DNA from 2 places in the Paenibacillus guangzhouensis genome. Region 2 is predicted to be linked to the other one. Evidence: predicted binding sites of a transcription regulator. Region 2 holds the regulator's gene; the other holds the start of a gene.

Region 1 (11,343 bases), 1.8 Mb from region 2:
GCCGCGGATCAGCCGCACACGTATTATAATGATACCGATAAGGCCATTCGATATACGACGCTTATTCATTACCCTTCCTCGAACCGCAGATAGACGGATCGCCATACATACAAGTAAGGAGCAGCCTCGCATCATCTAGCAGGTACGCTCCTTTTTTCTATTTCACAATCTTGCTGTTCTATTCCATCCTCCATACATCGGATGATTGATTACGTTATAGTAGATATATATCACTTCAACTTCTTTCATGATGGAGGGACACCATTTGGTTGCTGTATATACGAAATATTTTGATTACGGTCAAAAAGAAATGGATGAGCTTACGCGGAAGGATGCCGTGCTCGGGGCAGCGATCACGCGGCTAGGCAAGGTTGAGCGTATTGTCATGCCGGATGTCTTCACCGCGCTCATCCATGCCATTATAGGCCAGCTCATATCTGCTAAGGCAGCTCATGTGCTATGGGAAAGAATGCAAGCTCGATTCGAAGAAATGACTCCGACGCATTTATCCAGGCAAACTGCGGAAGAGATTCAAAAGTGCGGAATAACGATGAAAAAGGCCGTTACGATCCATCAAATTTCACAGTCGATTGCAGCAGGCGCGTATCGTCTAGATGATCTGCATGCCTTACCCGATGAAGACGTCATCCGCAGGTTAACGATGCTGAAGGGTGTCGGCCGATGGACGGCTGACATGATCTTGATTCACGCTTTGGAGCGTCCGGATGTCATCAGCTGGGGCGATGTCGCCATTCGCCGCGGGATGATGAAGCTGTATGGCTTACCTACCCTGACGCAGGATCAATTCGAGCAATATCGCCTTAAGTATTCCCCGCTTGGTTCGGTTGCTTCCATTTATTTATGGGCCATTTCATCCGAATCCAACAAGGTGTTGTAACATGGCGCAGACGATTAGACAACAATTGCTGGCCTTGGCGGAGGAACCGTATCGACAGTTTGCGTCAGCACTCCTTCCTAACATCGATAACGTGCTTGGCGTTCGACTGCCTGAGCTGCGCAAGATCGCTCGTCGCATCGTTCGGGAAGACTGGCGTGCTTATTTAGACCATGCGGACAACGATTACTTCGAAGACATCATGCTGCAGGGCATGGTGATTGGATATCTGGACCTGGACATCGAGGAGATTTTGCGCCATATCGCCAATTTCGTCCCCAAAATCAATAATTGGTCGGTCTGCGACAGCTTCTGTGCCGGCCTGAAAATCACCAAGACGCACAGGCAGCAGATGTGGGATTTCTTGCAGCCTTATCTCGCGTCGGATCAAGAATATGACATTCGCTTCGCCGTCGTCATGCTGCTTACCTATTACGTCGAAGAAGACGCTGTCTTCCAAGTTCTGCAGCGACTCAGCGTCATTCACCATGAAGGATATTACGTCAAAATGGCCGTTGCGTGGGCCGTCTCCATCTGCTACGTGAAGTTTCCTGCGCTGACGATGACTTACTTGACTGATCCTGCGCTTGAGCTCGACGATTTCACGTTCAACAAAGCGCTGCAGAAAATGACGGAATCGCATCGTGTCGATACGGAGACCAAACAAATGATCCGTAAAATGAAACGAAAATAGCCTTGCCGAGTCATAACGCAAAAGACGACTCATTCACTCGAAAGATCGATGAACGGATACTTGTACACCACCCTTCAACGCCAAAGAAAAGGGGACCATGCATCTGCAAGTCCCCTTAATCACCTAGATCGTATTACCTATTCAACACATCCAACAACTTATGGATCATCACTACAGCTTCTGCTCTCGTCGCATGGCGATCTGCACGGAAGGTCTGATCCTCGTAGCCTTGAAGCATACCCGATTGGACGAGGGCATTCACCGATGCCTGTGCCCAGCTTGGAATATGCGACGCGTCCGTGAATGAGCTTGCCGTTTCGCCAATCGGCTGCGAATCTCGACGCAATACCCGATTCAACAGCACCGCGATCTCCGCTCTTGTAATCGCTTGATCCGGCTTGAAGCTCAGTTGTCCATTCTCCATGTATCCGCTAATCCATCCGGCCTGGACAAGGGCAGCGATATCTGACTTCGCCCAAGCCGGAATATCGTTCGCATCGTTAAATGCCGGGACATTCCCGCTCGCTTGAAGCCCAAAGGCTTTGGCGAGAATACTCGCGAACTGCGCTCTCGTTACTTGGCCGTTCGGATGGAACAAGTGATCCTCGTAGCCACGGATCGCTTGCATGCCCGTGAGACGATCGATCGACGCTGTGGCCCAATGTTCATTCATATCTGCAAATACCGTCTGTTCATAACCGAACACGGCATAGGTCTCCAGCTTCTTCCGCTCTACAGTAATCGTACCGTCACCATTCAGTGAACCACCGACATATATCCATCTTTGTTGATCTGCATCGTAATAATATACAGCCGGCTTCTGTCTCTTGCCGAGCATATCCACATTATAATCGAACGTTAGTGTCATCGGTTTGGCCAAGGTAGTGTGCACCGTACTTGTCAGCGCGATCACCGGGCTCAGAACGGTATGCGTTCCTGTCGATGGTGCTTGCTTCTCACCCAGAACTGCAATGTTCATCTTACCATCGGTTGCTACCGCTCCTTGCGGAATCATCCATTGCACGACAAGTTGGAGACTACCCTTCGCTCCTGCGACAGCGGATACTTCCACTTGCGCGGATGGTAATGGCTGCGCCACTTCCGGTGTTGGCGCCGTAGGGGTCGTACCACCAGGGCTCAAGCCTCCACCTGTCGGCGGATTCGGCTTATCTGATGGGGATACCACATGAATCGTACGCAGTACCTCAATCGCCTGATTCCCTGCAGCATCCACTGCATGATATCGCACGATATATGTACCGACTACAGACGTATTCACCTCGCCCGTGATGACAGCCTCGCCAGGAACACCTAGCTTATCCGTCACCTTCGCACCCGGCTCCTGGTACGTATCCCCTACCGTCAATGTCATAGAAGGAGATCCTACTAGGCTAACGACGGGCAAGGTCTTATCGATTTTCACGCTGAGCGGCAGCACCGCTTCGGCGCCCGAATCATCCGTTGCCCGGAACAGGAGCGCATGCTCCCCTTCTTCCGCTAGTTCCAGTGCCTTATGACTTGCATATGGCTGATAGCTTACACCGCCGTCTACAGACAATTCGATCACAGCAGATGTACTTGGCGCATAGACATCCGCGTACACGCTTGCCGTCACGTTCTGATTCGTCCATGTACCGTTCGTGTAGGACAATCCGTCAGCGGTCATCATGGTATGGCGTAGTTGTACCGTCGAAGCATCAGCCCCACGCACTAACGCCAAGAAGACCTTTGTTTGCTGTGCCTTACCACGTGTGGCTGTTGCAGTCAGCGTCACCAAGCGATTATTCGTCGGCTGCCCCACCCATTTCCCATCGTTCGCGATGATCTCCCGGTCTGAGCTTGTCCAATCAATGCGCGTTCCGCGCTCCCCATTCGTCGGCAATGCAATGTCTGAAGTCACGTTGCTTAAATCGCCTAAATCCAGCGCTTGAAGCGTATCGTGAACAGCTCGCTCATCATCTTGGGTCACCGTAACAAATACCGGATTGGAATAGAACCATAAATCCCTATAGTTCCGATCGTTGATGGCATTGAAGCGCGTGTTATTGTCCGCTTGATTCGTAATTGGATCCAGCAGCGGGTCCCCGTTCTGCGTTTCCCCTTCCACATTCATGCCCAAGTTTGTGCCACGTAAGCGGAAATACTGATTTTTATCGACGGATTTTAGATTATAGTGAATAACATTATAGCCTTCGCTATCTAGCGTCCAATCCTTGCTTGTAAAGGTCGCAATCACCTTCGTGGAATCGTTCATATCTTTGTTGTATGCCGCGGTTCCAGGCTCCGCCTTTCCCGTGACATCCCCTGCGATCAGATCGATGTGGTCCACTTGCGGCGTCACATTCGCAGAAATACCGCTGTCTACGGGAGACTCGTAGTTGTTCTTATTTGGACTCTTGAAGCGGATCGTAAGCTGAAGATCGTCGCCTTCGGTTACTTTTAATTCGCCACCCATCTCTTCCTTCACGCCGTTGCTTGCTGCGTTGAAATCTAAGGCATTAATCAAATCGCCGTAGACAGAGAACGATTTACCAGAACGCATGCCATTCAATATGGATTGCATATCGCGGCCTTCCGTCCACGTGTAATTCTTCGAATATTCCCCTGGCCAATAGCCGCTGGAGTATGGACCTCTAATTTTGAAGTGAAAATCTGAATTCGCAAAATTCCAGAACCGCCGGCCTTCGCCTAACAAGGCATCCCATACGCCGCCAACTTTGGCAACCATGTAATCCGTCCCGCCATAGGACCGGTTCTTGTAATTCGTGTTCGCGGTAGGATTCGCGGTATTATACGTTGTATTATAGCCGCCGCGGTCAGGTTCCATCTGTCCGCCGATCATACCTTCCATGCCGAATACGATGTCTGGCGCTGCATTATTTAGATCACGAATGTCCGCAATCGTGTATTTACCTACGATTCGAGAAGGATGATTCAGTATCATATAGCTCGTCTCAGCATAACGATCTTTGAGCCATTGTACCGCAGTCAATGCGTCCGCATGCGTGGTATACGCACGCTTTCCCTGTTGGTCCCACATCGCAACGTCGGCTGGATCGAACCACGTTTTATCTCGATTTGTGAACAAATATTCGAATTGGTTCGCTGCTCTGAGCGTCGCTTCCGAGTTCGGTTGATCGCCCAAAATGCCAACAGATACGTGCTCATGCGAAGGCATGTCCCATTCGAAGCCGGAGAAAATCGTCTTTCCTGCATATTTCCCCTGGGCTTGCAGTTGTTTGATTTTCGGAACCTCGTATTCCATGGCGCCTTTGGAGAACGGAATCGGACCGCCCGGAATGTCTACGCCCGTATCGTCTCGTTTGGAAGATCTCAAATGGTTCGCCGTTGCGATCCAATCAAATCCGTAGGTATCAAATGCATGGTCCAATGCATCCTCTAACGAAATTTGTGCATCATCCGATTCATAGGTGTGCACATGGAATTCTCCCGACATCCATTGTCCTGTCGCCTTCGATAGAACGGCTTGGGTCGGAACTTCTGTTGCCTCCGCACGAACCGAAGCCATAGGAATCGCTGATCCAATGAAACTCATGGATAAAGGAATCGTTAAAAATAGTCGTGCCCATTTGTTCTTTAACACGTGTGTCTGCACCGCCTTGGTTGAATTGTGGCTGGATCTCTGACGGAGATATTTCTGACCACACCGTAACTATAATAAAATTGCATGTACCATGTATATAGATTTACAAACTCTCAACATTATCATTACATCCCCTTTACAAACAATAAGAAAAACATTCATTATCCTTGGTTTCATTAACAAAGAGGAGCATTCGCCGCGGCAAATGCTCCTCTTTGTTCTACGAAATGACATTTAGAGTCTACTTAATTTTATGATGAGACTATCCGTATATCGGGCTAATCTCTTGCTTATTTCCGCCTTCATGTATTCTTTGGTTATAATCAACCGATCTTCAAAATCATGATAGGCATAATGCAGCTTCAATACATCCTCATGCTTTTCCTCATTGACAACGCGGATTTCTTTTTCCATCATTTCTTGTTTTACCTTGGATAGATCTTTGTATATATTGGCGGCGAGAACTTGGGCTGCCATGGCATATAATGATTTTAGCGTCTCGGTGGAGACCTTCGCTTCTGAGACTTTCTTGATAACTAGCGTGTGCATGATGGGAAGCAGAATATAATCACGTATTAATTCCATGTCTTCCCGCTTGGGAGGATCCGACCTCACGCCCCGACGGTCATGATGCCTGCTGAGTAAAGCTTCTCGATGCTGTGGCAGCATCATACGACTCGACTCCCATAGACCGTTATTCTCCAGCTTCTTACTCATTTATAATGCCCCCCAATTTTCATCGACCGTTCCGCCGCTTGCCCTGCCTTCGTGGCAGACGAAGCCCGCATGATGGCCGCACTGCCGTATCGTTCCTTAATTCGATCCGTTGCCCGGTCGAGCGCTCGCATCCGTTCTTGATCCTCGAACAACGTCAGCTGATACGCATCGTCGTCGGTAAGCGCACTGAGCATGACGCCGGCACGCCGCACAGGCATCTGATCCCAATACTTGTAGAAGATCGTCTTCACGGCCTCGAATACTTTGTTCGTATTGTTCGTCGGATCAGGCATCTTCATCTGGCGGGAGAAGCCTGTCGGCGCCTCATACGGGCTGCACATGCAACTCACCGTCACGACCGAGCCCATATAGCCCTTCTGCCGGCAATCGCGGCAGACCTCCTCCGTCAGCTCGAGCAGGATCGTGTCGACCTCCGAAGCGTCCGCATAATCCCGGGGCAGCGTCATCATGTGTCCGACCGACTTGGGTGCGACATGGAAGGTGCCTGGCGACACCGGGCTGTCATCCAGACCGTTCGCCGTACGCCACATGACCTCGGCGTGAATGTCGGACTGCTTGCCGAAGCGCGCACGGAATTTCTCCTTCAATTCCGGCAGCGGCGTTCTGGCGATATCCCCGATCTTCATCATCCCGAGCTTCGTGAAGTGCGCGGTCATTCGGGAGCCAACGCCATACATCTTATGAACTGGCTCTTCCCATAACGTACGCTCCAGATCGGAACGCGACAGCGTGAAGATCCCCGTCTTATTCTTCTTCGCCCAGATATCGGTCGCGATCTTGGCGAGCACCTTATTCGAGCTGATCCCGACGCGTACACGTATGCCGGTCTCATACATCACTCTGTCCTGGATGGCTCGGGCAATCGTGACCGGATCCCCCAGCAGCGACTGGCTTGCCGTAATATCCAGGAACTGTTCGTCAATGCTGAATACTTCGACCAGATCCGTAAATTGTTCGTAGATTTGTGTGATCTGCAAGGAGACATCGATGTAGTGCTGCATCCGAGGGCGCATAATCACGAGATCCGGGCATTTCCTGAGCGCCTCCCCGAGACGCTCCGCTGTCGTGACACCGAAGCTCTTCGCAAGGGGACAGGCCGCCAGAATAATGCCTGACCTTCGCGCAGGGTCCCCTGCCACAGCTACCGGCTTGTTGTAATATTCTGGATGATCTGCTTTCTCTACGCTCGCATAAAAACTCTGACAGTCCGCTAAAAAGATGACCCTTTCGCTTGGTTGACTCAATTTAACACCCTCCAAGTCGTATTCCTAACTCTCAATCACCACGAACAAACATTCGTATTGTTATTTATTATATACCAAACAGGTGTTCGTTATGCAAGTGAATTTTATGGAAATCGGTGCCTAAATTTGAATCGACTTGTGCAGGATGATACAACTCGCCGAAGATAATGCCGGATAAGGCTGCATAACCGACAGAACACTGAAGCAACCGACACACCCTCATCTTCCCTAAAATCATCCTGTTCTGTATGTTGATAACATTGACGTTAACCCTGCATATCCCGTATACTTTAACGCATAAAAGCTAAAAAGCATAAATGCGCAATCACAAGGAACACCAACGAAGGAGCAATACATCATGAATAAACAACTCAGTTTCTCCAAGAGCATGCTGCTCATTGTCTTTATTCTCGCCCTGCTATTCATCTCGATCTTCCTCTTAAAGGCAGAGCCGCATCTCCCGCTTCTCGCGACGACAGTCGGCACCGCAACGCTCTTATGGATATTCGGCATCTCTTGGACAAGCATCGAATCGGCGATCCTTCGCGGTATTCAGACCGCGATCATGCCCATTCTGATCCTTTCCCTGATCGGGATACTCATTGCCGTCTGGATGATGAGCGGTACCGTACCAACCATCCTCTACTATGGCATGGATTATATTCAACCGAATTATTTTGCCGTGAGTGCGCTCTATGTGACCATCATGATCTCGTTATTTACGGGCAGCTCGTTCACTACTGTGAGTACCGTCGGCGTCGCCTTTATGGGGATTGCGGCAACGACAGGCGTCTCGCCAACGCTAGCAGCGGGAGCCGTCATTTGCGGCGCTTGCTTCGGCGACAAAATGTCACCGCTATCCGATACGACGAACTTCGCACCCGCTGTCGCAGGTACGACGCTATTCACGCATATCCGCCATATGCTCTATACGACCGTTCCTGCTCTCATCGTGACGACGATCTTCTTCCTATTCGCGACGAAGACCGACACGATCGATTTAAGTTCGATGGAACAGATCAAGCTTGCACTGCAGGAAGGCTTCAATATCCACTGGCTCACCTTACTGTCGCCGTTAGCTGTCGTCATTTGCTCCGTCAGACGTGTACCCATCTTGCCGACGCTAATCGTAGGGATCGTCACCGGCCTCCTGATCACTGCATTCGTGCAGCATCAGGGCGCCATTGACGTGTGGTTCCAAGTGATGCAGAGCGGCTACAAGAGTACGATTGCGAACGAGACCGTCGCTGCGATCGTCAATCGCGGCGGCTTGCAGTCGATGATGTGGTCCGTATCGCTCATCTTGATCGCCTTATCGCTGGGCGGCCTGCTGCAGCATTGCGGCGTCATCGAAGCTTTCTTCCGCACCGTCATTCAACCGCTGAAGCGGAAGAGCAGCATCGTACTGATGACCGGCGCTTCTTCCATTGCCGTTAACGGCATGACAGGGGAGCAATATTTATCGATCCTGCTGCCGGGCCAGATGTTCAAGGACGAGTATGCGCGGCGCCATATTCCGGCGAGAACGCTCTCCCGGACGCTCGAAGACTGTGGAACGCTCGTGAACCCCTTGATCCCATGGGGGGTCAGCGGCGCCTTCTTCGCTTCGACGCTCGGTGTCCCGGTCGTTGAATACTTGCCATATGCGGTGTTCCTATGGGCCAGCCCCTTCTTCACCTTCGCCTATGCGATCATCAAGCCGTTACAGAAGAACGCGCTCGAAGACAGCGAATAACCCATTACGAACATCATCCCTCCATTGATTAACGCAAAAAGGGAGCGCCTCAGCGCTCCCTTTTCTTCATCTCTCTATTCACGATTTTAGTATCAATCCATTACACAGACACCGACTGCTCCCGCCGCTCCGATTTTTGAAGCTTAAAGAACCGAAGGCGGAAGTAACAATAGCTTCCGAAGAGGCAGCTTCCAAGGAAGATCCCCATCATACCAATATTCGTCCAGACATCCGCGAAATTACCACTCGATACCACACCACGGAAAGCGCGGATCGCATACGTCATCGGCAAGAATGGATGAATCGCCTGGAAGAAATCAGGCGCTAATTCGATCGGGAATGTCCCTGCAGACGCCGACAATTGGAATACGAGCAGGAGAATCACGATGAAACGTCCCACATTGCCGAACGACGTCGTGAAGAACTGGACGAGCGCAAAGAAAGTGAGGCTCGTCACCATACATACGATGAAGAATAGAGGCGTGTTCGTCACCTCAATGTCAAGTCCATAGAGCACGAACAGTCCGACGATCAGCATTTGGATGAAGCCTTCGAGCGACATAATGCCGAATTTGCTCACGAGCCACGCAAGCGCTGACGGCGGTCTGGACGAAGTCTCCGACAATGGGAAGATAATCGAGAACATCAGGGCCCCTACGAATAATCCAAGAGCAAGGAAGTATGGCGCCATACCGAGGCCATAATTCGTCACGTCATGATTGCTCTCTTTATCGCTCGCAACCGGGTTGGCAAAATATTCGTACGTGGACGCTGTAGGATCTTGTGTCGCCTTCTCAGCGCCTTCACGAAGCTTATCCTTCAGTTCCCGCTCCCCAGCAATTAATTTCTGCTGGCCTTCAAGAAGCTGATCGAACGCCCCGTTCACCGTATGCTTCGCATCGGCAACCTTGCCTTTCACCTCAGACAGCTTCTCATGCGCGAGCTGATCCACTTTTTCTTTGCCTGCTTTATATTTCACATCCGCCATCTCATGCAGCTGAGTTGCCAGCTTCGGCAAGATCATGAAGTACTTCTCATCGACCGCGCTGTGGAATTTCTTCAAGAACTCCGGTTCGAGCTCATTGTATTTATCCTCGACAGCGCTATGAATATCGCTGACAAGCTCAGGCTTCATTTGATTGAACTTCATGTCAGCAGCCTCATGCAGCTTTTCGTTCACTTCCGGCTGCATCGCATCATATTTCGAATCCGCAGCGGCGTGAATCTTGGCTATCAATTCCGGCTTTAACGCTTCATATTTCGAATCAAGCATCGAATTCAGCATCGAATTCACAGCCGGTTCCAGCTCCTTGAATTTCTGATCCACGAGCGCGTGCAGCTTCGCGACCAACTTCGGCTGCATTTCATCCAGCTTCTGACTCACAAGCGCATTGACCTGCGACTGAATCTTCTGCTGCAACACAGGAATCTGGTCATCGATCCACTTGCCGAGCGACCCCTTCAATTCTTCGAGCTTCTTAAGCTGCTCTTGCAGCTTCGCCTGTTGATCTGGCGGCAGCTTGTCGATGATCGGCTGCACGTCCTTCAGGAACTGTTGAATGACTTCATCCACCTGTCCTGCCTGCTTCTTCGCATCCGCAACGAACTTCTGGAATTGGGCATTCAGCTCCTGATCGATCGCCGCAATGATATTCGCCTTAATCTCTTGGCTGTGCTGGTTCACTTCCGATTCGACCTGCGCATGAAGCATTTGCCGAATCGGCTCGCTGTATTGGCTGAGCTCATCGTTTAATTTCGAATGCATCATCTGCTTGATTGCATCATTATATTGGGCCATCGTTGCATCAATCTGCTGATGCATCGTCTGGCGAACCGCATCATTATATTGCGTCATCGTCCGATCAATCTCATCATGGAGCTTCTCGTTGATCACACTGCTGTATTGATCGGCATACTGATCGATTTGCTCATGCAGCTTTTCTTTCAACGCATCATTCTTCAGATTGACGGTCTTATCGATTTCCTGATGAATTTTATCATTGATCGGACCTTCATTCTTCGCAATTTCTTGATCAATCTGGTCATGCAGCTTCGCCTGTAAATCTTGGCCGTACTTTTGAATGTACTCATCCATCATGCCATCCGCTGAAGCCAGTTTGCCATCGATGAGTGAATTCACTTGATGCTTGAAATCGGTTATGCCGTCCCCGAGCTGAGCAAGACCGTCTTCAATCTGACCAGCGCCTTTGCTTGCCGTGCTAAGCCCATCCGATACCGTGTTAATCGCACCGAACATTTGTTCCACATACGTCTCCGTCATCGTCTTTGAGATTTCATTCTTCAGCTTCTCTACGATTTTATCGGAGATTTGACCAGATAAGAAATTATAACTGCTATTTTCCTTATAGATCAGCTTCATCGTCTGTGGGACGGGATCCAGAATCGTCGTTGCACTCTGCGACATTTGCTCAG
Region 2 (11,343 bases):
TTTCTTCATATAATATAAGGAATAACACGGCATAATATACTATCGCACGCAAGTCCACCTATTGGAACGCGATCAATACATTACTCTATACTAAGCTTGACGCTGTATGCGTCGGGGGTTTTTGTTTGTGTGGGTATTTTTCGCGAGATGGTTGTGAGGGCATGAGCACCCACAAATAATTAATTATCGAGGATGGTTTGAAGATGAGTCTCATATTTGTCCATCAACAGTGGATGTAAAAGTTGATGGCAAGGTAGTAGTGAGTATGGAACAAGTTTCGATGTTGGTTCCCTTATCTTTCGAATGATAGTTCTGGAAAGATTCAACGAGGAACTTTCAAGAAACAACAATAACCCCAGTGAATTAACTGGGGCGTGTAGTCACATTAGTACGCAATTTTTTCGCGTAAAGTCGTGGTAGCGGAATCTACTAAAGATCAGATTTAGAAATAAAGCCGGAATCCTTAAGTGGAGTGACATTGAGAGTCGAGTCATCATTCACTGTTAAATGAATGATGTTATCGCCTAATTTAAGCAGCCCCTCATTAGAAAGGGAGATCTTAAAATCAGGGTATTTTTTCCCTAAGATCTCAACAAGATCCCGTCCATTTATTGACTCTATTGTATTCACAGTTGGCTGGACCTTTTTTTGAGCAATAGTGATCGTGCCTTTATTAAAATCAACATTTGCTCCCAATAGACCAGCTACATCACGTACTGGTAAATATGTAGTGCCATTAACGAGCAAAGGTGAATTTTTAAGCTTTTGCTCTTTTCCATTCACAACGATTTTTAACTTTGCAATGGAAGCTTGGAATACTTCCGGTGCAGCTGCTGCAATTGTAACAGTACCGAGCATCATGCCGATGAAAAGAGTTGCGGTTGTTTTAATAAATTGCTTATTCAAGGTATCCCCCCCTATTCATTAGACCTTATTATAAGTGAAAAAGTGGCATGATTTTACATTAAAATGTGAGGAATTGATTAATTTGTCACATAAGCCAATGCAACTGTGGTGAACGGTCCTCAGATAGAACTTATAAGTGCATTACAAAACCCTCAGCCCAGTCGATATAGAAAGCAGTCAGGCTACTTAGACCATGGTATCTATCATTCGCTTCAATTCTATTGATGCATATTAATAGAGTAGGAAGAGAGGTGAAGACAATTGAGTCTATTTATTGCTTTAGATGATGGACATGGAATGCAACCGCCAGGTAAGCGGACGCCTTTGTTCAAGGATGGGACGCGGTCAAAAGAAACCGGTGAGCCATTTATGCACGAGAACGAATTCAACCGTGCGGTTGTTGCTCTTTTGGACGAGCACCTACAACGATGTGGTTTTCGTACATTGCTCGTGGCGCCAGGAGATAGCGATGTTCCCCTGAAGACCCGGACGGACACAGCGAATCAATCCGGTGTAGACCTCTATGTATCCGTTCATGCGAACGCAGCAGGAGAGACATGGGGGAGTGTGAATGGGATTGAGTCATTCTACTATCCCGGACGTGTGACCAGCATGAAAGCTGCGGAAGCGATTCATGCAAGGTTGGTCCAAGGCACGAAGCTCCGCGACAGAGGCGTCAAACCGGCGAATCTCCATGTGCTAAGGGAATCTACAATGCCGGCAGTCCTCGTGGAGTGCGGCTTTATGGATAACATGGAAGAAGCCAAGCTTTTGCTGTCGGACGCATATCGAGACCTATGTGCTGAAGAAATTGCAAGAGGTGTCTGCCAGTATTTTGGGATCGCGTATGTTGAAACGGAGGCGAATGTCATGTTAGCGAAGGAAGATGCCAATAAATTAATCGATCTGTATCTAAAACCAGCTTGGGAAATAGCGCAGCAAAAAGGGGACGAGGCAGGAAAGAAAGAAGCGAATCGATTAGCGAATGAACTGCGAAAAGCTTCGGGGCAGGCTCCACAATGATTCGAAAAAACAAGCTGAGATCTGTGTGATACAGATACCAGCTTGTTTTTTGGTTGTCGTTAAACATGTCCTAGTTCAACGAATGTTATAGGAATTAGCGCATCGCTCTTTAAACAACACGGCTAATATGTAGGGCGGATTAGTGCATGTTACGGAAAAGACCAATAACTTTGCCTAGAATAGTCACATGATTCAATCGGATAGGTTCCATCGTTGCATTCTCAGGTTGCAGTCGAATGTGATCCTTTTCCTTATAGAAAGTCTTAACCGTTGCTTCATCGTCTTCCGTCATCGCGACGACGATATCGCCGTTATTCGCTGTCTGTTGTTGGCGTACAATAACGAAGTCTCCATTATGAATGCCTGCTTCGATCATACTCTCACCCATAACAGAAAGCATAAATACATTCTGGTCATGTACGAATTGCTCCGGCAGCGGGAAGTAATCCTCGATGTTCTCCGTTGCTGTAATCGGTGCACCTGCGGTAACTTTCCCCACGATTGGTACCTTCGCAATCATCTGCGTATAGAGATGCGTATGTTCGGATTCTTCTTGGCTCAGAAGCTCGATTGCCCGCGGCTTGGTAGGGTCGCGGCGAATTAAGCCTTTCTTCTCTAGTCGATCCAAATGGCCGTGCACAGTGGAGCTGGAAGCTAGACCGACAGCTTCTCCAATCTCACGAACAGAAGGAGGGTAACCTTTAGATCGTACTTCATTCCTTATAAATTCTAAAATAGCTTGTTGTCTATTGGATATTTTAGACATGAGGTTCAACTCCATTAGTAGACTTTTACAAAATTATAGCATAGAACTACCGTTCGTACAAACATTAGTTCTAAAATATACGAACAAGGGGAACGAATGTTCTAAAAAGTTATTGACACAAACGAATGTTCGTGTTAAATTATGGACATAGAAAACAGAACAAACGTTTGGGGTGCTGAAAATGCTAAAGTATAGCTCATATCAAAGTGTTTATAATAACCAGTCCAAAGTCGTGAATAGAGGCTCTTTCCTTAAGAAGAAGGTCGTTCAGGTCGTGTTATTTTTAGTTCTTGTATGCAGCTTGACGAGTATGGGGTTATTGAATGCTTTTGCTGCGGATACACGTGATGGGGAACGGAATGCGAACATACCGCTTCAGATTGTTGTTTCTCCGGGGGATACGTTGTGGGCGATCGCGAAGGAACATAAGCCAGACGGAATGGATGTTCGTAATTATATTGAAGAGATCAAAGAATTAAATGGTAAACGTAACAGTTCTATTCAATCTGGTGAAGTGATTAAGTTACCAGTTCTTAAAGGATAAATTGTATGCAAGTGTAAGGCATAGGCACATGCTGGGAGCGGACGGGTTACCCTTGACAACCTCTATTGTAAATGTCAAAGTAATAAGGACAGAATAGGGGGGATAGGGATGGATTTCGAAAAAATTGTTGAGCGAATTAATGAATTGGCTCGTAAACATAAATCGGTAGGATTGACACCGGAAGAGACGGTTGAACGGGACGCGCTTCGTCGACAATATATTGATGGGTTCAAACGTTCCTTGAAGCAACAGCTCGATAATATTGAGATTGTTGATGAGGATGATAATAATCCAACAATTAAACATTAGATGAAGCAAGTTTTCCTTCGGGAAAACTTCCAAGGAGGAAGGATTTGGATGGCCCGCTCATGGGAAAGAATGGTGCGTAAGAACACGAAGAATGTAAATAAGGTTCGTAAGAAGCAAGGGCAACAAATGATAGGATCGAGTAGAGAAGCGAAATCAGATGTGGATCGGTATGTTGGTCGAAATCTGATTCTGCCAATTACATTAGTTGCATTCGGTTTATTGTATGCAATTCTATATTCTGCAGTAGATCAAAAAACCTCGCCAGCCTTATTTTGGGGGACCGTAGGTTTATACATATTCCTGGGAGTTGTGATCTTCCTTCGTAGACCCTATATTAGCGTAGGTAAATCTTCTATCGGGACACGTCGTTTCAATCGAGACGTACGGCTGGATGCAAGTCAAATCAAAGAGATTACTGTACAAAAAGGTTATGTCGTTATTAGTCCAAAGGCTAAAGGCTCCAACTGGGTGTTCTCCAGATTAATGAACCGTTATGAGACCGCAGTGATCGGTGAGCGATTGAAAGAGTTTGCACGCGTTAATCATGTTCCTTTTGAAGAACGTTAAGGATAGAGCACTGTAAAGGTATGGGGGAGAAGAGAGATGACGATTAAGGCCGTATTATTCGATCTGGACGATACTTTATTATGGGATGATCGCAGTGTGAAGGAATCGTTTGAAGCGACATGTGTTGCAGCTGCGCAAGCGTATCCTCACATTCAACCTACTGCGTTGGAAGAAGCGGTGAGACGAGAGGCTAGAGCCCTCTATGAAACGTACCCAACGTTCCCCTTCACGCAGATGATCGGGATTAATCCTTTTGAAGGATTGTGGGCGAATTTCACACATGGGGAACAACAAGAATTTCGTCAATTACAGGCATTAGCGCCAGGTTATCGTACGGAAGCATGGACAAAAGGTCTACAAGCGTTAGGTGTCGAAGATGCAGCGCTCGGCGAGCGTCTAGGTTTATTATTCGCGACTGAACGCCGGGCTCGTCCTTATGTCTATGAGGAGACGTTCCAAATTCTCGACGAGTTGAGAGGGAATGTGAAGCTTCTATTATTAACGAATGGATCACCTGACCTGCAGCAGGAGAAGTTGAACGGAGTTCCTAACATTATTCCTTATTTTGATCATATTGTGATTTCAGGGGCATTCGGCGAAGGTAAACCAGCTTCTTCTATCTTTAGACATGCGATGGCTGCGCTTGACATTGAACCTCATGAAGGTCTTATGGTGGGTGACAAGCTTACGACGGATATCAAGGGTGCGCTAGGCGTAGGTATGCATGCTGTTTGGGTGAATCGACATGGTGTCCAACGTTCGGATGAAATTGTTCCAGATTATGAAATCACACATCTCTCGGAACTACACAATATTATTAATCAACATGCTTAAGTAAGAAGTAGCCCTTGTTGCCGAAATCGGAACAAGGGCTTTTTTTTGTGCTCGGCTATGACATTTGATACAAAATCGTCACAAAGAATTGACAAAGATAGCCCGAATGAGTCATTCTTCTCATGTACAATCAAATTATAATGAAAAAGGAAATTTGTTCCGCGATACATAGAGGAGAGGTTAAAATGAAAAAATTAATGTTCTTGATGCTTGGGGTTATGCTGTTATTAACTGCCTGTGGTGGAGCGAAGCAGACAAGCTCGATGAAAGTTGGCGATTTCGCTTATACGGATCAAGCGGGTCAAGCGTTCGGTCTTGCTGATTTGAAAGGTAAAGTATGGCTCGCTGATTTCGTATTTACGAATTGCACATCCGTTTGCCAACCGATGACGTTCAACTTAACGGATCTTCAGAAGAGATTGAAAGCTGAGAACTTAGACGTTACATTCGTATCTTTTAGTGTTGATCCTGACCGAGATAAGCCGGAGGTTATGAAAGCGTTCGCTGACAAATTCGGCGTTGACTTTGCGAGCTGGCATTTCTTGACCAATTACAAGCTAGAAGATATTCAGGCTTTCGCAAAATCATCCTTTAAGACGATTGTAGAGAAGGAACCTAGTTCGGATCAGATGATTCATGGCACATCGTTCTATTTGGTAAGTAAAGAAGGATATATCATGAAGAAGTATGATGGCGTAGAAGATGTTCCATACGATCAAATCATTAAGGATGTTAAAGACTTAATCTAACGAACAAGTAAGCAGATTAGAAAGGAATGCAAATCATGCAAAGAAAAAAGATGAGTATGCTTGCGATTGCTTGTATCCTCTTGATCGCTTTATTAGCAGGTTGTTCAGGATCGAATGAGGGTATGAATCATGACGGCATGAACATGGATATGGACATGAGCGAAGATGCCATGAATCCGATCAAAGTAGAAATTATTCTGCCAGCGCAGATTACCGCCAATAAAGATGTTGTGCTTCAAGCGAAAGTAACGCAAACGGACAAACCTGTCGATGATGCGAAGGAAGTCATGTTTGAGCTATGGCGTGGAGAAGAACAAGAACATGAGAAAATTGAAGCGAAACTTACCAGTAATGGCGTATATCAAATTGAAAAGCAGTTCGCAGAATCCGGGGAATATACGATGATCGCGCATGTTACAGCCCGTGAAATGCATTCCATGCCTAAGAAAACTTTCGAAGTTGCAAAATAAACAAGAAGAGCCCGCTTCCGTCTGAAGAAGACGAAGCGGGCTTTGAATATTTAGCGCAGAAATGAATTCATTAGGCCTTTTGGAACGCAGGGTCATCGTAAGAAGTAGCAATCCAGCCATCTTTCTCAATAAAGAGGCGAACAGCAACGATTTGACGGTTATCCATGAGCGTAAAGAAATGCGGCGTGTGCTCAGGAACGGAGATGACATCACCAGCTTCTAACTCGACGTTGAAATAACCTACGTCGTCTTTTCCCTTGATGATGAAGATCCCCTTTCCCGCCGTGATAGCGCGGATCTCATCTTCCGTATGCGTGTGGACGTCTTCGAATTTTGTGAGTAGTTCTTCAAGATTCGGAGTTGCATCGGATAGCGTAATGATATCCCAGATCTGATAGCCACGACGTGCAGCAAGGTCACGAATCTCTACATCATAGGTCGCGAGAACTTCGGCTTTCTCCTCATCGGAGAGAACGAACCGTTCACGAAGGTTTTCTGGCAGCTTCGTTGGATCCCAATGCTCATATAATACTTCTTGGTTCGCTAGAAATGCACGAACGTCTTCTTCACCTGAAATACGCTCTTTTGTATTACGAATGTAAATTTCAGCCAAAATTAATCCCTTCTTTCCTATAAATTAACTTGATTTTGATTGTATTATAGTGGATTTTGAGCTGGCTGTCGACTTTTAATGCATTGACACTTTTCTAAACATTGGTATTCTGTTAAACTAATTCTTAACGTTTTTGCAGAAGGAAGGGGATTGGGCATGAATAAGCTGAGCATACAAGAACAAATGAAACATAAAATCCTTATCCTTGACGGCGCAATGGGAACGATGATTCAGCGTGAAGACTTAACGGCGGATGATTTTGGGAGCGAAGAACTTGATGGCTGTAATGAGATTCTTGTTCTAACGCGACCGGATGTGATCCAGAAGATTCATGAAGAATATCTTGAAGCTGGCGCGGATATTTTGGAGACGAATACATTTGGTGCCACGAGCGTGGTACTTGCAGAATATGATTTGCAAGATCGAGCAAGAGAGTTGAACTTGGCAGCAGCCAAGCTCGCAGTAGATGCAGCGAATAAATATTCAACACCGGAGTGGCCGCGTTATGTTGCGGGTGCGTTAGGACCGACGACGAAGACATTGTCCGTAACCGGTGGAGTCACGTTTGATGAACTTGTCGATTCTTATTATGAACAGACCGTTGCACTTATTGAAGCCGGTGTTGATACGATATTGCTCGAGACATCGCAGGATACATTGAATGTGAAGGCCGGAAGTATCGGCATACGACGCGCATTTGAGACAACGGGAAAGACGCTTCCGCTGATGATCTCAGGTACGATTGAACCGATGGGTACGACACTTGCTGGTCAGAACATCGAATCTTTGTATATTTCATTGGAGCATTTGAAGCCAATCTCCGTGGGGTTAAACTGTGCGACAGGCCCAGAGTTTATGCGTGATCATATTCGTTCTTTATCTGAAATTGCCGATACGGCAATTAGTTGTTACCCTAATGCGGGGTTACCAGATGAGAATGGTCACTATCATGAATCCCCGGATTCGTTAGCGAAGAAAATGGCAGGGTTCGCGGAGCAAGGCTGGCTGAATATTGCAGGCGGATGCTGCGGAACAACGCCAGATCATATTCGTGCATTAGCGGATACAATGAGTCAGTTCCAACCGCGTAGTGCTTTTGGAACACACCCTCCAGCCGTATCAGGTATTGAGACGGTATATATTGAATCGGAGAACCGGCCTTACATGGTGGGTGAACGGACGAATGTATTGGGTTCACGTAAATTCAAACGCCTTATCGCAGAAGGGAAGTACGAGGAAGCGTCCGAAATCGCACGAGCGCAAGTGAAGAGCGGTGCACACGTCATTGACGTCTGTGTACAAGATCCGGATCGTGAAGAAGCCGAGGATATGAAGAAATTCTTGGAGCTAGTCGTGAAGAAGGTCAAAGTACCTCTCGTTATTGATACCACTGATGCGAAGGTTATTGATTTGGCGCTGAAGTACTCACAAGGGAAAGCGATTATTAACTCCATTAACTTAGAGGATGGGGAAGAGAAATTCGAACATGTTGTCCCATTAATTCATAAGTACGGCGCTGCTGCAGTTGTCGGAACAATTGACGAACGTGGACAAGCAATTACGCGAGTAGATAAGCTAGAAGTTGCGAAGCGCTCGCGTGAACTATTAGTGAACAAATATGGCATGCAGCCTGAAGATATTATTTTCGACCCGCTCGTCTTCCCGGTTGGGACAGGGGATGAACAGTATATTGGTTCTGCCAAAGAGACAATCGAAGGGATTCGCCTCATTAAAGAAGCGATGCCAGAATGTCAGACCATCCTTGGCATTAGTAACATTTCGTTCGGTCTGCCGGAAGCTGGTCGTGAAGTGCTGAACTCCGTCTTCTTGTATGAATGTACGAAGGCAGGACTTGACTACGCGATCGTTAATACCGAGAAGTTAGAGCGTTACGCCTCGATCCCTGAGCATGAGCGTCGCCTATCCGAAGAGTTGCTCTACGATACGAATGATGCGACACTTTCTGCTTTTGTAGCGGCTTTCCGGGATATGAAGGTCGTGAAGAAAGAGAAGGCTTCGAACTTGACGTTAGAAGAGCGTTTAGGATCTTACGTTGTTGAAGGAACCAAGGAAGGCCTTATTCCAGATTTGGACGAGGCGCTTAAGAAGTACACAGCACTTGAAGTGATTAATGGACCGCTGATGGAAGGGATGTCTGAAGTTGGTCGATTATTCAATAATAATGAGCTGATTGTAGCTGAGGTACTGCAGAGTGCAGAGGTTATGAAGGCATCCGTTGCTCATCTAGAGCAATTCATGGAAAAAAATGAATCATCGGTTAAAGGTAAAATCATGCTCGCGACGGTAAAAGGCGACGTGCACGATATCGGCAAAAACTTGGTTGAGATCATTTTATCGAATAACGGGTATGAGATCGTGAATCTAGGCATTAAAGTTCCGCCTGAGCAGATCATCGAAGCTTATCGCAAAGAGAAGCCAGATGCGATCGGACTATCGGGACTACTCGTGAAATCGGCGCAGCAGATGGTGTTGACCGCACAAGATTTACGCAATGCGAATATTGATGTTCCGATTATGGTTGGTGGTGCAGCGTTGACACGGAAATTCACCAAAACACGTATTTTACCCGAATATAACGGGCTCGTTCTCTATGCGAAGGATGCGATGGACGGCTTAGATCTTGCGAACAAAATTATGGATCCGACGCACCGTCAGCTCATGATAGCAGAGACTGCAGCGATCAAGGAAAGTGTAGGCGAAGAAGAGGAGAAGAAGCCGCTGCCGAAGCTCACGAGAGCCGTGCGTTCGAACATTTCGCAAGATGCACCGGTATTCATTCCGCCAGATCTCGATCGTCATATTCTACGCGACTATCCATTAGGGCATATTATTCCTTATGTAAATATGCAAATGCTGCTGGGGCATCATCTTGGATTACGCGGTTCGGTAGAACAAATGCTGGCAGAGAAAAATCCTAAGGCGGTTGAGTTAAAAGCAACCGTCGATGAAATATTACAGAACGCCATCACGGATGGAACGATTAGAGCGCAAGGCATGTATCGATTCTTCCCGGCGCAATCATCTGGCGATAGTATTATTATCTATGATCCGCAGGACACGACGAAGGTCCTTCATACCTTCACCTTCCCGCGTCAGCAAGTGGAACCGTTCCTATGCTTAGCCGATTACCTTAAATCCGTTGATAGTGGTATCATGGATTATGTTGGATTCTTGGTGGTAACTGCAGGCAATGGCGTGCGTGAGCTCGCGACGAAATATAAGGAAGTAGGGGACTACCTGAAATCCCATGCGATTCAAGCGACAGCGTTAGAAGTCGCCGAAGGTCTAGCTGAGCGGGTTCACCACATGATGCGCGATATTTGGGGCTATCCGGATCCGCAAGAGATGACAATGAAACAACGTCATGGTGCGAGATATCAAGGCATTCGGGTATCCTTCGGGTATCCTGCGTGTCCGGATCTGGAAGATCAAGGACCATTGTTCGAGTTGATGAAGCCTGAGGACATTGGTATTCAATTGACAGAGGGATTCATGATGGAACCGGAAGCTTCGGTATCCGCGATGGTATTTGCCCATCCGCAAGCGCAATATTTTAACGTAGAGAAAGTATAATATAAGATAAAGACACAAGAGCCTCCGATTTCGTTGGAGGCTCTTGGTGCAGAATGGAGGGATGGCTATGGAACTCTATTTCTTAGGGACAGGTGCAGGGATGCCGACGACAGAGCGAAATGTGACGTCCATTGCGCTGCGCATGTTCGACGAGCGTGGTACCTTCTGGTTGTTCGATGCCGGCGAAGCGACACAGCATCAAATATTGAAGTCGCCGCTTAAACCGAGTAAACTTGAGAAAATATTCGTTACCCATTTGCATGGAGATCATATCTTTGGACTTCCAGGATTGTTATCCAGTCGCTCCCATCAAGGAGGAACGGAGAAGCTTGAAATCTATGGACCAACAGGTCTTCGTCAATATCTCAAGACATCATTGCAATTAAGTCAGTCCCATCTCAATTATGAGATACGGATTATAGAGGTTGATGAAGGAATTGTCTTTGAAGATGAGCAGTGCAAGGTTGAAGCAGCAAGGTTGGATCATCGCATTGAATCTTTTGGATATCGGGTAATGGAAAAGGATCGCCCGGGACGGATCAATGTTGAGGCCTTAACGAAGGCAGGCATTCCTCCAGGTCCGATCTATGGCAAGTTAAAGAAGGGCGAAGATGTGGTTCTTGATGACGGAACAGTTATCACTCCCGATGAGTTCATCCAAGCGCCGATTCCAGGCATGATTATCACGATTCTAGGGGATACAAGGCCTTGTGCAGGTTCGAGATACCTCGCACAGAATGCCGATGTGCTCGTACATGAAGCAACCTTCATGGAAGGACTCGAGTCTTTAGCCGAGAACTTCTATCATAGTACAACCAGACAAGCAGCTGAGACGGCGCGAGATGCAGCCGTTGGTCAACTCGTCTTAACCCATTTCAGCGCTAGGTATAGTGATATCGAACCGCTTGTGGCGGAAGCTAATGTGATTTTTCCGCATACGATCGCTGCTAATCAACTGGAGCTCATCC

The links. Region 2 encodes LexA, which represses DNA repair genes until DNA is damaged. Its sites were predicted from a motif close to CGAACATATGTTCG; they were not measured.
Region 1: GCU39_RS04065 (DNA polymerase IV) is a predicted target of LexA. The motif match lies at 7,217-7,230, and genes of this name have one in related genera.

What each region holds. Positions count from the first base shown of each region.
Region 1 is NZ_CP045293.1:949,397-960,739, reverse strand. It holds gene GCU39_RS04090 (helix-turn-helix domain-containing protein) at 1-93, shown strand, start outside; gene GCU39_RS04085 (DNA-3-methyladenine glycosylase family protein) at 266-898, shown strand; gene GCU39_RS04080 (DNA alkylation repair protein) at 900-1,589, shown strand; gene GCU39_RS04075 (S-layer homology domain-containing protein) at 1,723-5,145, opposite strand; gene GCU39_RS04070 (YhjD family protein) at 5,428-5,910, opposite strand; gene GCU39_RS04065 (DNA polymerase IV) at 5,907-7,175, opposite strand; gene nhaC (Na+/H+ antiporter NhaC) at 7,534-8,910, shown strand; gene GCU39_RS04055 (YhgE/Pip domain-containing protein) at 9,011-11,343, opposite strand, start outside.
Region 2 is NZ_CP045293.1:2,707,831-2,719,173, reverse strand. It holds gene GCU39_RS12130 (stalk domain-containing protein) at 430-906, opposite strand; gene GCU39_RS12125 (N-acetylmuramoyl-L-alanine amidase family protein) at 1,168-1,929, shown strand; gene lexA (transcriptional repressor LexA) at 2,069-2,695, opposite strand; gene GCU39_RS12115 (LysM peptidoglycan-binding domain-containing protein) at 2,970-3,239, shown strand; gene GCU39_RS12110 (DUF896 domain-containing protein) at 3,348-3,548, shown strand; gene GCU39_RS12105 (hypothetical protein) at 3,597-4,115, shown strand; gene GCU39_RS12100 (HAD family hydrolase) at 4,152-4,949, shown strand; gene GCU39_RS12095 (SCO family protein) at 5,135-5,698, shown strand; gene GCU39_RS12090 (FixH family protein) at 5,734-6,168, shown strand; gene GCU39_RS12085 (1,2-dihydroxy-3-keto-5-methylthiopentene dioxygenase) at 6,239-6,781, opposite strand; gene metH (methionine synthase) at 6,938-10,375, shown strand; gene rnz (ribonuclease Z) at 10,443-11,343, shown strand, end outside.